4 regions of the Halalkalibacter flavus genome follow, and region 3 is predicted to be linked to each of the others. Evidence: riboswitches for the same ligand, from Rfam matches in the RefSeq annotation. Region 3 holds a riboswitch; each other region holds the start of a gene.

The links. A riboswitch is a leader RNA that binds a small molecule or an ion and turns the genes downstream of it on or off. The one in region 3 is predicted to bind S-adenosylmethionine.
Region 1: it holds a riboswitch for S-adenosylmethionine, as region 3 does, so the genes downstream of both, SAY88_RS05630 (methionine biosynthesis PLP-dependent protein) here and SAY88_RS09270 (homoserine dehydrogenase) in region 3, are expected to answer to the same signal.
Region 2: it holds a riboswitch for S-adenosylmethionine, as region 3 does, so the genes downstream of both, metK (methionine adenosyltransferase) here and SAY88_RS09270 (homoserine dehydrogenase) in region 3, are expected to answer to the same signal.
Region 4: it holds a riboswitch for S-adenosylmethionine, as region 3 does, so the genes downstream of both, SAY88_RS01480 (peptide-methionine (S)-S-oxide reductase) here and SAY88_RS09270 (homoserine dehydrogenase) in region 3, are expected to answer to the same signal.

Annotation. Positions count from the first base shown of each region.
Region 1 covers NZ_JAWRVK010000006.1:13,364-16,577, reverse strand. Annotated here, with positions in the region: gene SAY88_RS05635 (bifunctional homocysteine S-methyltransferase/methylenetetrahydrofolate reductase) at 1-609, opposite strand, end outside; gene SAY88_RS05630 (methionine biosynthesis PLP-dependent protein) at 606-1,724, opposite strand; SAM riboswitch class I at 1,819-1,922, opposite strand; gene SAY88_RS05625 (hypothetical protein) at 2,064-2,225, opposite strand; gene prsW (glutamic-type intramembrane protease PrsW) at 2,260-2,907, opposite strand; gene SAY88_RS05615 (asparaginase) at 3,012-3,214, shown strand, end outside.
Region 2 covers NZ_JAWRVK010000039.1:27,431-30,644, forward strand. Annotated here, with positions in the region: gene pckA (phosphoenolpyruvate carboxykinase (ATP)) at 1-56, opposite strand, end outside; gene SAY88_RS19760 (hypothetical protein) at 314-688, shown strand; SAM riboswitch class I at 911-1,022, shown strand; gene metK (methionine adenosyltransferase) at 1,186-2,391, shown strand; gene SAY88_RS19770 (DUF1540 domain-containing protein) at 2,691-2,846, shown strand; gene SAY88_RS19775 (gamma carbonic anhydrase) at 2,939-3,214, opposite strand, start outside.
Region 3 covers NZ_JAWRVK010000010.1:134,932-138,145, forward strand. Annotated here, with positions in the region: gene aspS (aspartate--tRNA ligase) at 1-1,631, shown strand, start outside; SAM riboswitch class I at 1,700-1,814, shown strand; gene SAY88_RS09270 (homoserine dehydrogenase) at 1,875-3,104, shown strand; gene SAY88_RS09275 (hypothetical protein) at 3,081-3,214, opposite strand, start outside.
Region 4 covers NZ_JAWRVK010000002.1:47,144-50,357, forward strand. Annotated here, with positions in the region: partial or broken gene SAY88_RS01475 (S66 peptidase family protein) at 1-724, opposite strand, end outside; gene SAY88_RS01480 (peptide-methionine (S)-S-oxide reductase) at 1,021-1,437, opposite strand; SAM riboswitch class I at 1,496-1,609, opposite strand; gene SAY88_RS01485 (glutathione ABC transporter substrate-binding protein) at 1,876-3,214, opposite strand, start outside.

The DNA of each region.
Region 1 (3,214 bases), on a different contig from region 3:
TGTCCGACAATTTAATCCAACCACATCAGCACCTATAGCTGTCAGTTGTTCAAACGCATCAGAAACGGCAATCCCGCCATTCATCACACCTACTTCTCCGAGTGACAGATTTACCACTATAGGCGAATCTGTTAATTTTCGTGCAAGGTTTGCAGCCATCTTTGCTTCTTCCAAATCGTAAAACGTTTCTAATAAAAGGCCGTCAACGCCTTCTGTTAATAGTTCATTTAATTGCTCTTTGAAGGCTTCCTCTATCTCGTCAAGGTTCCATTCTTCTAATTGAAACCGTCTAATCCCCCCAACAGTTCCTAGAACAAATGTATTTTCACTAGAAGCTTCTTTCGCAAGACGAACACCTGAACGATTGATAGAGCGAACCTCTTTTTCTAGCCCATATTTTTCTAGTTTCAGTTTGTTCGCAGCGTACGTATTAGACTGAATTACATCAGCTCCAGCCAAGACGTATCTCTTATGTGCATTTAGAATGATCTCTGGATTTTTTACGTTCACTTCTTCAAAACATTGGTCGACGCCTTGCTCGTATAGCAACGTTCCCATTGCTCCATCTCCTATTAAGACTTTTGATGCTAGTTGTTCTAGAAAACTCATTCATTCTCCCTCTCTTTCACGTGACGGAATGCTTGATCAAGATCAGCAATTAAATCCTCAGCTCGCTCAATACCAACAGAAAAACGTAACAAGCGATTGCAAACACCATTTGCTATCCGAATATCTTCAGGAATGTCCATATGCGTTTGCGTAGCAGGATACGTCATCAAACTCTCAACCCCACCTAAACTCTCTGCAAACGAGACGAGTTTCAACTGCTGTAAAAATGGGTTAACCCAGTCTTCTTTTAATATACGAAAAGATATCATTCCACCTTTTCCAGGATATAGGACGTCTATTACACCTTCTTGCGCCTCTAAATATTTTACGATGGCTTTCGCATTTTCTTGATGTTTATCCATTCGAAGGGCTAGAGTTTTCATCCCTCTAATTAATTGATATGAATCGAAAGCTGACAAGATTGCTCCAATCCCGTTATGGTAATAACCAATTCGCTCACAAAGCTCTTCTCCTTTTGCAGCAATTAACCCAGCGATAACATCATTGTGGCCACCTAAATATTTAGACGCGCTATGTATAACAATATCTGCACCGTCCACTAGCGGTTGTTGCAGAAGCGGGGTATAAAACGTATTATCAACAATTAATAAAATTCCGTATTTTTTGGCTATTTTAGCTAGATCAACTACCGATGCTTCTTGCATTAATGGGTTCGTCGGTGTTTCTATAAATAATGCCTTTGTTTTATCTGTAATACAGCTTTCAAACTGTTCAAGGTTACGAGGGTCGGCAAAAGAGAAAGTTAAGCCCCAACGATTCCATCCTTGTTCAAATAAACGATAGGTTCCTCCATACAAGTCTTGTGATGCTAAAATTTCATCTCCTTGTTCAAAAAGAGACAGAACCGTTTGAATGGCTGCCATTCCCGAGCTGCAAGCAAAACCTCGGTCCCCCTCTTCTAACTCCGCTATCGCTTTTTCTACGACCTCTCTAGTTGGATTGCCTGTCCTTGCGTAATCATATCCTGTCGACTCCCCAATTCCGGTGTGCCTGTAAGCAGTTGAAAAATACACAGGTGTATTAATGGTCCCTGTTGGATTATCGGAACGATTTCCAATTTGTACTAATATTGTCTCAAGTTTCTCACGGTTCATTTATAAGCCCTCCACAATTTTTTTCATTCAATAAATATTAAAAACCACCTTCTATTTTAAATAAGAAGAAGGTGGTTGTGTTATCAATCGCCTCTCCTTATCTTTCAAGCCGTCGACTTGATGGATTTAGCACCTGACCGAAATCGGCTGGTTGCTGAGACATCTTTGGGCCAGTCCCTCCGTCTCTCTTGATAAGAAAATCAATTATTCATATTTTTCATTTAATCAAAATTACAACAAATTTCGAACTTTTGCAAGAGAAATTTTCCCTGCAAGTAGATTAAATTATTAGAAAAAAGCACAACAGCAACGATCGCTACATATTAAGTATTAATTTTTTTATTCTAAGGAAGCATCAATATTTAAGTTTTCTTCATTTCCACAGACACAACGCTTGAAGCCTGTTTCATATTCACCTTTTTCATTTCTACTCCCACGTAGAATATATTTTTCACTACAAACTGGACAACGAATCACAACACGATAACGTCCTTCAGCCATATTGATCACCCTTTACTTATTAAATTCAACGATCTTATACGTCTAATTGGTTAGCTCGTTTCACCTTTTTTAACGCTACCCACCACAGAAAAAACATAAACGGAATTAATGCAACTAAGAAATACATGCCGAAAAAAAGCAATATAAAATCATAGACGCCGTGTAAAATAATAGGCAAACTTAACGAAAACGTCAAATGTTTCACCCTTTTATCTTCTTCTACTTTTGCTCTTCCAAGATAATACCCCATGATAACACCGTACAAAGCGTGACTAGACACGGGCAATAAAGCTCGGATAAAGGCTGTTTCTAAGCCGTTAGCTATTAAATAAAAAACATTTTCTAATGTTGCAAATCCTAATGAGAGAGAGGCGCCATAGACGATTCCATCATAGCGTCTCGCAAAGGTCGCATGTTGATACACAAAAACCCAAAGTAAAAACCATTTGAAGAATTCTTCCACGAACCCATACAAAAAGAAGGCTCTTGTAAATGGATGGGTAAAATACCCTTCCGTCGTGAATGCATATTGTAAAACCATAACAGGAAATACAAGTAACACTCCAATTAAAAACGTTCGAAAAACAAGCGAAACCGTATTTGAACTATAATGATTTCGCAAATAAAAATATGATAATAATGCCATTCCTGGAGCTATTGCTGCTGTAATAAGTGCAAACAATTCGCCAATCCTTTCCCCTTGCGTTACAATTCATTACTCAAACGAAAACTTATATGATAAAATAATATAATTATGCAAAACATTGCGATATTGGGGTGACCTTTTTGAAGAAAATTCTTGTTTTACATACTGGTGGCACCATTGCCATGCAAGAAAATGAACATGGTGCCGTTCAACCAAACTTAATAAACCCATTATATTCCACTATTGAATCGCTATCAACCATTGCCTCCGTGATTGTGGATGATTACTTAAATCTACCTTCTCCTCACATGACACCTAGTTTAATGGTTGATTTAGCAAAAAG
Region 2 (3,214 bases), on a different contig from region 3:
ACCATGTCTGAGTTCACTAAGTTAATTAATTCGGACTGAAGGCTGATTGTATTCATTGTCGCAAAACCCTTTCTTTAATTTTTTGATTATTAGCATAAAATACTAAATCTTGTTAATTAGTATAACATATTAAGTCTAATAGTCTATACTATTAATTCGTTTTTTCATTTGTGATATATTTAATAGAAAATGTGTTTTCGTAGGAGTTTTTTTTGCTTCTATGGTCAGCATTTGAACAAAATGCTTCAATTGTTCCTAAATTTTTGCTTCATGCATAGAATGTTGATAAAGAGAAATGAAGGAGGCGTTCTATTTGCAGCAAGTTTCCATGTTGGATCTGGCTACTGTTTCAGCCGTAGTAGCGGCGCTTGTAACGGTAATAGGAAATGCCTTTGGTATTGAAAAGCAATATCGTGCTCTATTAGCGATCGGAATAGCTGGTATACTTTGGTTTATCCCTAGGGAGTGGGGAGAACAAGTACTGATGGCACTGATTATCGGTTTAACAGCTAGTGGGGTTTATAGCCAAGTGAAACCTCGGGATAATGCAAATGAATTAATGAAAATGCAACTTCGAGAAGAACTTCGAAAAGAACAAGAATTGGAGAAGGAAAGGGAGCAAAAGCAACAACAAAGGGAAAGACAAAACGCAAGCCATCAAGAGAGGCGAGATGATACACCATACTAAAAATAAAAAGGTGAGGTTTGCTTAAAGGCACTGAAAAGATGTTGGTTTCATCTATCAGTGCCTCTTTGACTGCTAGTAAATCTTATGTCGTTATTAGCATAGTTTTAAATGAATCGTGCACAATAAGAATAAATCTGAATGAAAAATTGATTATATCTTTGATAGGAGTCGGATATGTTGACACTAAACAACATGTGCGATATGATATGCGTCGAACGGATACTCTTATCCTGAGTAGGCGGAGGGACAGGCCCGAAGAAGCCCAGCAACCAACACTTTAAAGCCATGAGTGAAAAGGTGCTAACCTGCAAGGCTATGCCTTGGACGATAAGAGGCTAAAGGTAAACATTCAACCCTTTTCCTCTATAGGAGAAGGGTTTTTATCGTTTATACGGTCTGACAGGTAGGTATTTCCCATTCGGTGGGGCATGAGTGCCGTCTCAAAGAAAAACACAAGCTAATGGCGTAGTAGCAGTGTTTAAAGGAGGAATTTGATAATGACAGAATTGAAAAGCAGACGTTTGTTTACGTCGGAATCAGTAACAGAAGGGCATCCTGATAAAATATGTGATCAAATTTCAGACGCAATTCTTGATGCGATTTTAACCAATGACCCGAATGCTCGTGTAGCATGCGAAACATCTGTTACAACGGGCTTAGTATTAGTTGCGGGAGAGATTACGACAAGTACGTATGTTGACATTCCAAAGATCGTTCGTGAAACAATTAAAGGAATTGGTTATACTCGTGCAAAATATGGTTTTGACTATGAAACGTGTGCAGTCCTTACATCAATTGATGAGCAGTCAGCAGATATTGCTCAAGGTGTTGACAAGGCACTAGAAGCTCGTGAAGGTCAAATGACGGATGAAGAAATTGAAGCAATTGGTGCTGGTGACCAAGGACTTATGTTTGGTTATGCTAACAACGAGACAAAAGAGTTAATGCCTCTTCCAATTTCACTAAGTCATAAAATTGCTAGACGCTTAACTGAGGTACGGAAAGAGGAGATTCTTCCTTATCTTCGTCCGGATGGGAAAACACAAGTAACTGTAGAGTATGATGAGGATGGAAAACCTGTTCGTATTGATACGATCGTTATTTCAACTCAACATCATCCAGAAGTAACTCTAGAGCAAATTCAACGTAATTTAAAAGAATATGTCATTAACCCAGTTGTCCCACAAGAATTAATTGATGAGAAAACGAAATACTTCATTAACCCAACAGGCCGTTTCGTTATTGGGGGACCTCAAGGAGATGCTGGTTTAACTGGGCGTAAGATCATCGTTGATACATACGGTGGATATGCACGTCATGGTGGTGGGGCATTCTCTGGTAAAGATGCGACAAAAGTTGATCGCTCAGGAGCATATGCAGCTCGTTACGTAGCGAAAAATATTGTTGCTGCTGGCCTTGCTGATAAATGTGAAGTCCAGTTAGCTTATGCCATTGGTGTTGCACAACCTGTCTCGATCTCTATTGATACATTTGGTACTGGAAAAGTATCTGAAGAGTCACTAGTAGCGCTTGTGCGTGAAAACTTTGACCTACGTCCTGCAGGTATTATTAAAATGCTTGACTTACGTCGTCCAATTTACAAGCAAACAGCAGCATACGGACACTTTGGGCGTACAGATGTCGAATTACCATGGGAACAAACGAATAAAGCGGCTGCTTTAAAGGAGCAAGCTGGACTATAAAAAAATTAAATAGAGACGTACTAATGCACACGATTTTTCTAGAAGAATCGTGTGCATTTTTTATTGCTGATTTATAAGGATAGGAGGTGAAGTGTGAGGACCGAAGTGCATGTGAGATAGGAGGGAAAAGTCCTTCATAAGAGAGAAGAAGACCGAAACGTTGTTGAAAACAAGGGAAGCATCCTTTATTTCGAAAAGGACCCCCTTTTGCTCCCAATACAAATCCAATAATTATTAAGCCTATCCGTATGGTTCCCAGCTTTATTGGTCAAAATGAAACTAAGGAGGGGGTGAGTGAAATGGCACAAGATGTTTTATGTGAAGTAAACAACTGTGTATACTGGGCTCATGGAAACCAGTGTGAGGCTGACAGAATTTATGTAGTAAGTCATACAGGAAAAGAAGCAGAGAAGCAAGAAGAAACAGATTGTAAAACGTTTGAACCACAACATTAATTTTGGCTTGAAAAGAGCGATGGCCATCGCTCTTTTCTTTCTTTATTATTGATAATAATAATCAATATTATTCATTAAAAAAGAAAATCCTGTTATTTGTTTTTATCTTTTTGAATAACTTGTTTATAATGCTGCCCTTTTTCTACATATTCACGACGGATACGAGTCATATCAACCGTATCTTCTTCAGTTAGATTACGAATGACTTTCGCGGGTCTGCCAAATGCCAGACAATTAGCTGGGATTTTCTTTCCAGGAGGGACGAGGCTTCCAGCACCGATAAAGGCACCTTCACCAATCTCAGCACCATCTAATACAATGGAGCCCATGCCAATTAACGCATTTTTACGTATTGTGCAACTATGTAG
Region 3 (3,214 bases):
CTGAGGTGAATCAAGAAGCTTTAACTATAGCCGAACGAGTAAGAAATGAATATGTCATTGAGGTTTGTGGGAACGTTGTTGCAAGGGACCCTAAAACAGTTAATGAGAAAATCGCTACAGGTTCAATTGAAGTTCATGTTGAAAAAATGAGTATCTTAAATACATCAAAGCCACTACCGTTTCAAATTGAAGCTGATACAGACGCTTCAGAAGACGTTCGTCTAAAGTATCGTTATTTAGACCTTCGTCGTCCAGATATGCAAGAGACGTTTAAATTACGTCATCGTACGACAAAGTTAATTCGTGACTTCCTTGATACGGAAACATTCATGGAGATTGAGACACCAATGCTAACAAAAAGTACACCAGAAGGGGCTCGTGATTATCTAGTTCCAAGCCGTGTTCATCATGGTGAGTTCTATGCTCTACCACAATCACCGCAACTTTTTAAACAACTGTTAATGGTATCTGGCTTTGAACGTTATTATCAAATTGTACGTTGTTTCCGTGATGAAGACTTGCGTGCTGATCGCCAACCAGAGTTCACTCAAGTCGATATTGAAACATCGTTTATGGACAAAGAAGATTTAATTGCTATGATGGAAAAAATGATGGCAAAGATTTTGAAAGAAATCAAAGGCGTTGACGTATCATTGCCGTTTCCACGTTTGACATATGATGAAGCTATGAACCGTTTTGGTTCAGATAAGCCAGACCTGCGTTTTGGAATGGAACTAATTGAACTATCAGAGATTGTGAAAGATTCAGAGTTCAAAGTATTCCAGAGTGCTCTTGCTAGTGGAGGGACAGTTAAAGGGTTGAACTTAAAAGGGGGAGCAAATAAGCTTTCTCGTAAAGAAATCGATGCCCTTACTGATTATGTAAAACAATACGGAGCAAAAGGCTTAGCATGGCTTAAGGTAGAAGAAGAAGGACTTAAAGGACCTATTGCTAAGTTCTTCACTGGAGAGGTTTCTACTTCATTACAAGAAGCTCTTGGCGCTGAAGTTGGCGACTTATTATTCTTTGGTGCAGATAAGAAACAGGTTGTATTTGATAGCCTTGGTGCACTCCGTTTGAAATTTGGAAAACAGTTTGACTTAATTGATCAAAGTCAATTTAATTTCCTTTGGGTAGTTGATTTTCCACTTGTTGAATACGATGAGGAAGCAAAACGTTATGTTGCCCTGCATCATCCGTTCACAAGTCCAGTAGAAGAAGATCTTGCTTTACTAGCAACTGATCCTGCTAGTGTACGTGCCAATGCTTATGATCTTGTATTAAATGGATATGAGCTCGGTGGTGGTTCGCAACGTATTTACCAAAGTGATATTCAAGAACAAATGTTTAAAGCACTAGGATTTTCTGAAGAGGAAGCTCGTGAACAATTTGGCTTCTTGTTGGAAGCATTTGAATTCGGTACTCCTCCACATGGTGGGATAGCTTTAGGGTTAGATCGTCTAATTATGTTACTAGCAGGTCGAACGAACTTACGTGATACTATTGCCTTCCCGAAAACGGCAAGTGCAAGTGATTTATTAACGAATGCACCTGGTGAAGTAAGTGTTGAACAGTTAATTGACTTGAATTTGTCAATAATTGGGAGAAAATCTGAAAAGGTGAATGTTTAATCATATTTGACAGTAATATGAAGCTGACGTATAATCACGTTAACTGAATACGAACGTTTGATAATTCAAACTTATCCAGAGTGGTGGAGGGACTGACCCTATGAAGCCCGGCAACCGTTTTGCAAGCCATGCAAAAAAAGGTGCTACTTTCAGCAGAATGTGTTTCATTCTGATAGATAAGTGAAGGCAAAAAAACCTTTCCTTATCTGGAGAGGTTTTTTTATTTAAGAGGAGGGTATGAATATGCTACAAATTGGTTTAATAGGATTTGGAACAGTTGGCAGCGGTGTATATGAACGCTTAACTAATACAAAGGAGCAACTAGAACAGCTGTTAGGAGAGGAAATACACATTTCTGCAATTCTTGTGAAAAGTCGTCAAAAACAACGCGCCACTGATATTGAAGCGTTTGTTACAACTAGTTGGGAAGAATTTTGTAATTCAACTGACTTTAATATCATTTTTGAAGCCATTGGAGGAATTGAACCTGCACTTTCATATACATCAAAATGGTTAGAAAAAGGTGTTCCAGTTATCACTGCTAACAAAAAACTTGTCGCAGAGAAGGGACAATTACTTGAGAGATTAGCAGAACAACACTCGACTTATTATGGCTATGAGGCAGCAGTTGCAGGTGGAATTCCGATTATTAACGCGTTAAAGGGAACACTCACAACTACACCAATATCGAGAATTTCAGGAATTTTAAATGGAACAACAAATTATATGTTAACAGAAATGATTGAAAGCCATCGAGGATTTGCTGATGTTTTATTAGAGGCACAAGAACTAGGTTATGCTGAGGCAGACCCAACTGACGATCTAGAAGGCTTTGATGCTTGGTACAAAATAAGAATACTAAGTCGCTTATGTTTCGGAAGCTGGCCTTCTTCTATTGAATTTTCACGTAAAGGTGTATCGACTATTAAGGATTGGCATGTTGAAATAGGAGAGCGTCTAGGATTTAAGATTAAGTTAATTGCTGAGGCTTGGCAGGGTGAAGCTAAAGTGAATGGTTCTGTAACTCCAGCCTTTTTAACACAAAACGAACCGTTAGCAAGTGTTAGAGGAGTGACAAATGGAATATCAATTGAAGGTGATTCTATTAATCAACTTCTTTTTATTGGACCAGGTGCTGGGAAAGAGGCTACGGCAAATAGTATGGTTGAAGATTTCCTTTTTCATGAGCGTACTAGACATTCACAAAGAAGTTTAGGAATGAAGGCGGAACAACGAAAAGAATCATTTACACATGCATTTGTTTTCCTAACTCATGCTGAAAGAGAAATTGCACTTCATTGGGTGAAGAAAAATCAGATAGCTGTAATTGACACATTCTCTCACCATGAAGGTGAAGGGTGGATTATCAATAGTACAGACGTCACACCTTTTGAAACGTATCCAATCTATGGGGATGTTTCAACACGTAGACGTTTAGAAACGATTCACTCAGCGCAATTCGGGGCGTTCTGATTTTAGCTTTTTATAAGCAGTCACTAAAGCGTAGGCATCTTCCTTTATATAATACGTCCGAACACCTCGACTTGTATGTAAATATAGAAAACCCATTGCACCTTTTTCTG
Region 4 (3,214 bases), on a different contig from region 3:
TTCTCCCATTATAATACCAATACAATCTTGAAATTTGCCTGACATTGATAACTGAGTAAGATAGCGAAATATACTTGTCGTGGGAGAATTGATTTCTTCTAAGAAAATTATTTTCCCCTTAGTATCAATTTCATATGGTGTACCCAGAGTATTGACAAGCGAAGTCATATTTCCACCTACTATCGGGCCCGTTACATTACCTTGTACTAAACTCATCAGTGGTATATTCGGTGGGTTTTGGATAGACCTAGGAGAAATTGCGGTAGAAGTAGCTTGAAAGAATTGATTGTAATTATAAGATGGAGTATCTGCTCTAAAATCACCAAGCATTAGGCTGTGAAACGTAATTAAGTTACTAAATTGATTCAAAATATTAAGTAGTACGGTAATGTCACTATAACCAGAAATGATTTTAGGGTTATCTCTTATTACATCGTAGTCTAGATACGGGAGAATGGTCTGAACCCCAGTCCCTCCACGTGTTGCTAGTATCATCTTGACACTTGGATCAGTGAACATGCTCCATAACATCTTCGGCTCTTTTTTCTGCCGATGAAGCTACGATTCCCTCAAATGAATAAACGTTTCTGCCAAAAGCAATATTAAAACCCATATCTCTAATTGTTTGAGCTCTAGTATTTATTATATTAGCATCAAGAGGGCTGCCAGCTGTAACTAATCCAATCGTATCTCCTCTTTGTAACACTGGTGGTCTTCTAGCCATTTTATTCCTCCCTTGTCTTCGCTTTTAAGACAGTTAGAGTTATTATGTGCGTATATATAAATGTATGAAAACAAATTTGTTTTATAAACATTTTTTAAAATCGACCATGTATTCGGCTCTGTACAAACGAGTTACACCTGAAGGCTGGTAGTTATGATCGTGCAAGAAGTGATTCATTCTTCCCCTTAACAACCAGCCATTTCAAATATTATTTACTTTTCATGCTAAAACGATTATGTTGCTTTCCATCAGCCGTCTATTACCATTTGTAAAAACCTTACTAAGAATGAGACTTATTATGATATTAACTTGATATCTTTCCCTGTATCATTATGTTCAAACACCGGAATGATTTCTGTGATCATTTCATCTTTAAAAACTTGTATTAGCTGGTTTTTCTTTTGTTTGGCTATCTTTAATTGGCTAAAATTAGTAAAGAAAATATAAGATTGATTCTTGCATTCCTGACCATTTTTAATTGTTGGGTTATGCAAATCAAAAAACAAATCTAATAATTCATTATAGGATACTTTCCAAGGATCAAACCAAATTTCTACAATATCTACATTCTTTTCTTTTAATTGTTTAATTTGAATATACTCAATACCACGAAAATCTGTAATAAAAGCCTTTTGACTGAAAAATTCACTTGCTCCAAACACTGCTCTTTCCATTAATGTTCGCTCCTTTTGAGCGATAATTCTTCTATCCATCAAAAAACCTCTCTAATAATTTTATAGAGAGGTTAGTATGTATTATTTAAATACATTCCTCTCATCTTTCAAAGGTTATACCTTTGCAGGAATTAGCACCGTTCAAGTCATTTATTTGACATGAGGTTGCCGGGTTTCATAGGGCCTGTCCCTCTACCACTCTGGATAAGAAGTTTATCGCTATTTATTTTTTAAAATATCTAACAACTTTATTGTTTCTAATAATATCAATCTCTAATACAAAATTCAAGTAATATTTTTAAAAGTATTATAAATTTCACCTCTGATTGAGAAATGCTCCTAGGTGAGGCCTTAATACCAATACGTTTTTTAAAATTATAAATATATTATCAACTGTTGCTGAACCAATGCCAATATAAAATAAATAAAAAAAGCTGTCTCTTAAGATCATTGTCTAGAGACAGCTTTTATCAATAATTAACGATTTAACGTTACATCACGTAAGAAGAAATAACCACTTGGATATTGCCAAAATCCTTCAACATCGGAACGTACTGCTGAGATGTTATCAGGGAAGTATAAATATGCATATGGAGATTCTTCAGCTAGTTTGTTTTGAACTTGTGCATATAAATCAATTCGAGTTTCTGGATCTATTTCTTGTCTAGCTGCATCAAGAAGTTCATCCAAATCTTCGTTTACAATACGAGAGCGATTTCCTGGTGGTCCAATATTTTTGGAATGGAATACTGCGTATAGACCATAGTCAGCATCTATAGTCACTGTTCCCCAGCTTCCTAAGAAAATTTCCATTTGGCCTAAACCCGCACGTTCTATATAGGTTCCGAACTCATACGTATCAATGTTAACATTTACACCGATTTCTGCTAGTTGAGATTGAAGTGCAACAGCTAAGTCTTGGCGCTCACGCTCATCATCTGTTAACAACGTAACATCAAAACCATCAGGATATCCAGCTTCTGCAAGAAGTTCTTTTGCTTGTTCAATATCATACTCAATAGTATCGACACCTTCACTATAACCGTATACACCTGGAGCAATTGGAGTATCTGCTGGAATTCCAACACCATCTAAAATTCCTTCAACTAAGGCATTTTTATCTACAGCCATGTGTAGCGCACGACGAACGTTTACATCGTTTAACGGTTCTACTTCAGTATTGAAACCAAGGTAAACCATTCTCGTGCTATTAACTTGTTCAACAATAGTATCAGGATTGCTCTCGACACGCGAAACATCACTAGGAGAAACAGTAAAATTAATATCAATTTCCCCTGTTTCTAGCTCAGCAATACGCGTTAAGCTTTCAGGAATAACCTTGAAAGTCACTGTGTCCACTTTCGCTTGTTCTTCATGCCAGTAATCTTCGTTTTTAGAAAGAGTTACTGAGTTTCCAGGCTGTTGGCTCTCAAATTTGAAATAACCTGTACCTGATGGTTGTTCATTTGCTGCAGCAAATGGATTTTCTCCATTTGCAAGGTCTTCATATGATTGCTCAATTAATTGCGGACTAATAATACTACCAGCAGTATGAGCTAAATGAGCTGGAAGTGGAGCAAATGGAAATTCCGTCTCAATATGTACAGTGAATTCATCAACTACACGTACATCCGTTACCATTCCAAATAAAAATGCAACAGGCGCTGCAACTTCTGGATCACGCACACGGTCAAGGCTTAACTTAACAGCTTCCGCATTTAGTTCCGTTCCGTCATGAAACGTAACACCTTCACGGATTTTCGCCTCCCAAACCGTATCTTCAATTTGTTCGAGCGATTCAGCTAACCCTGGTTGA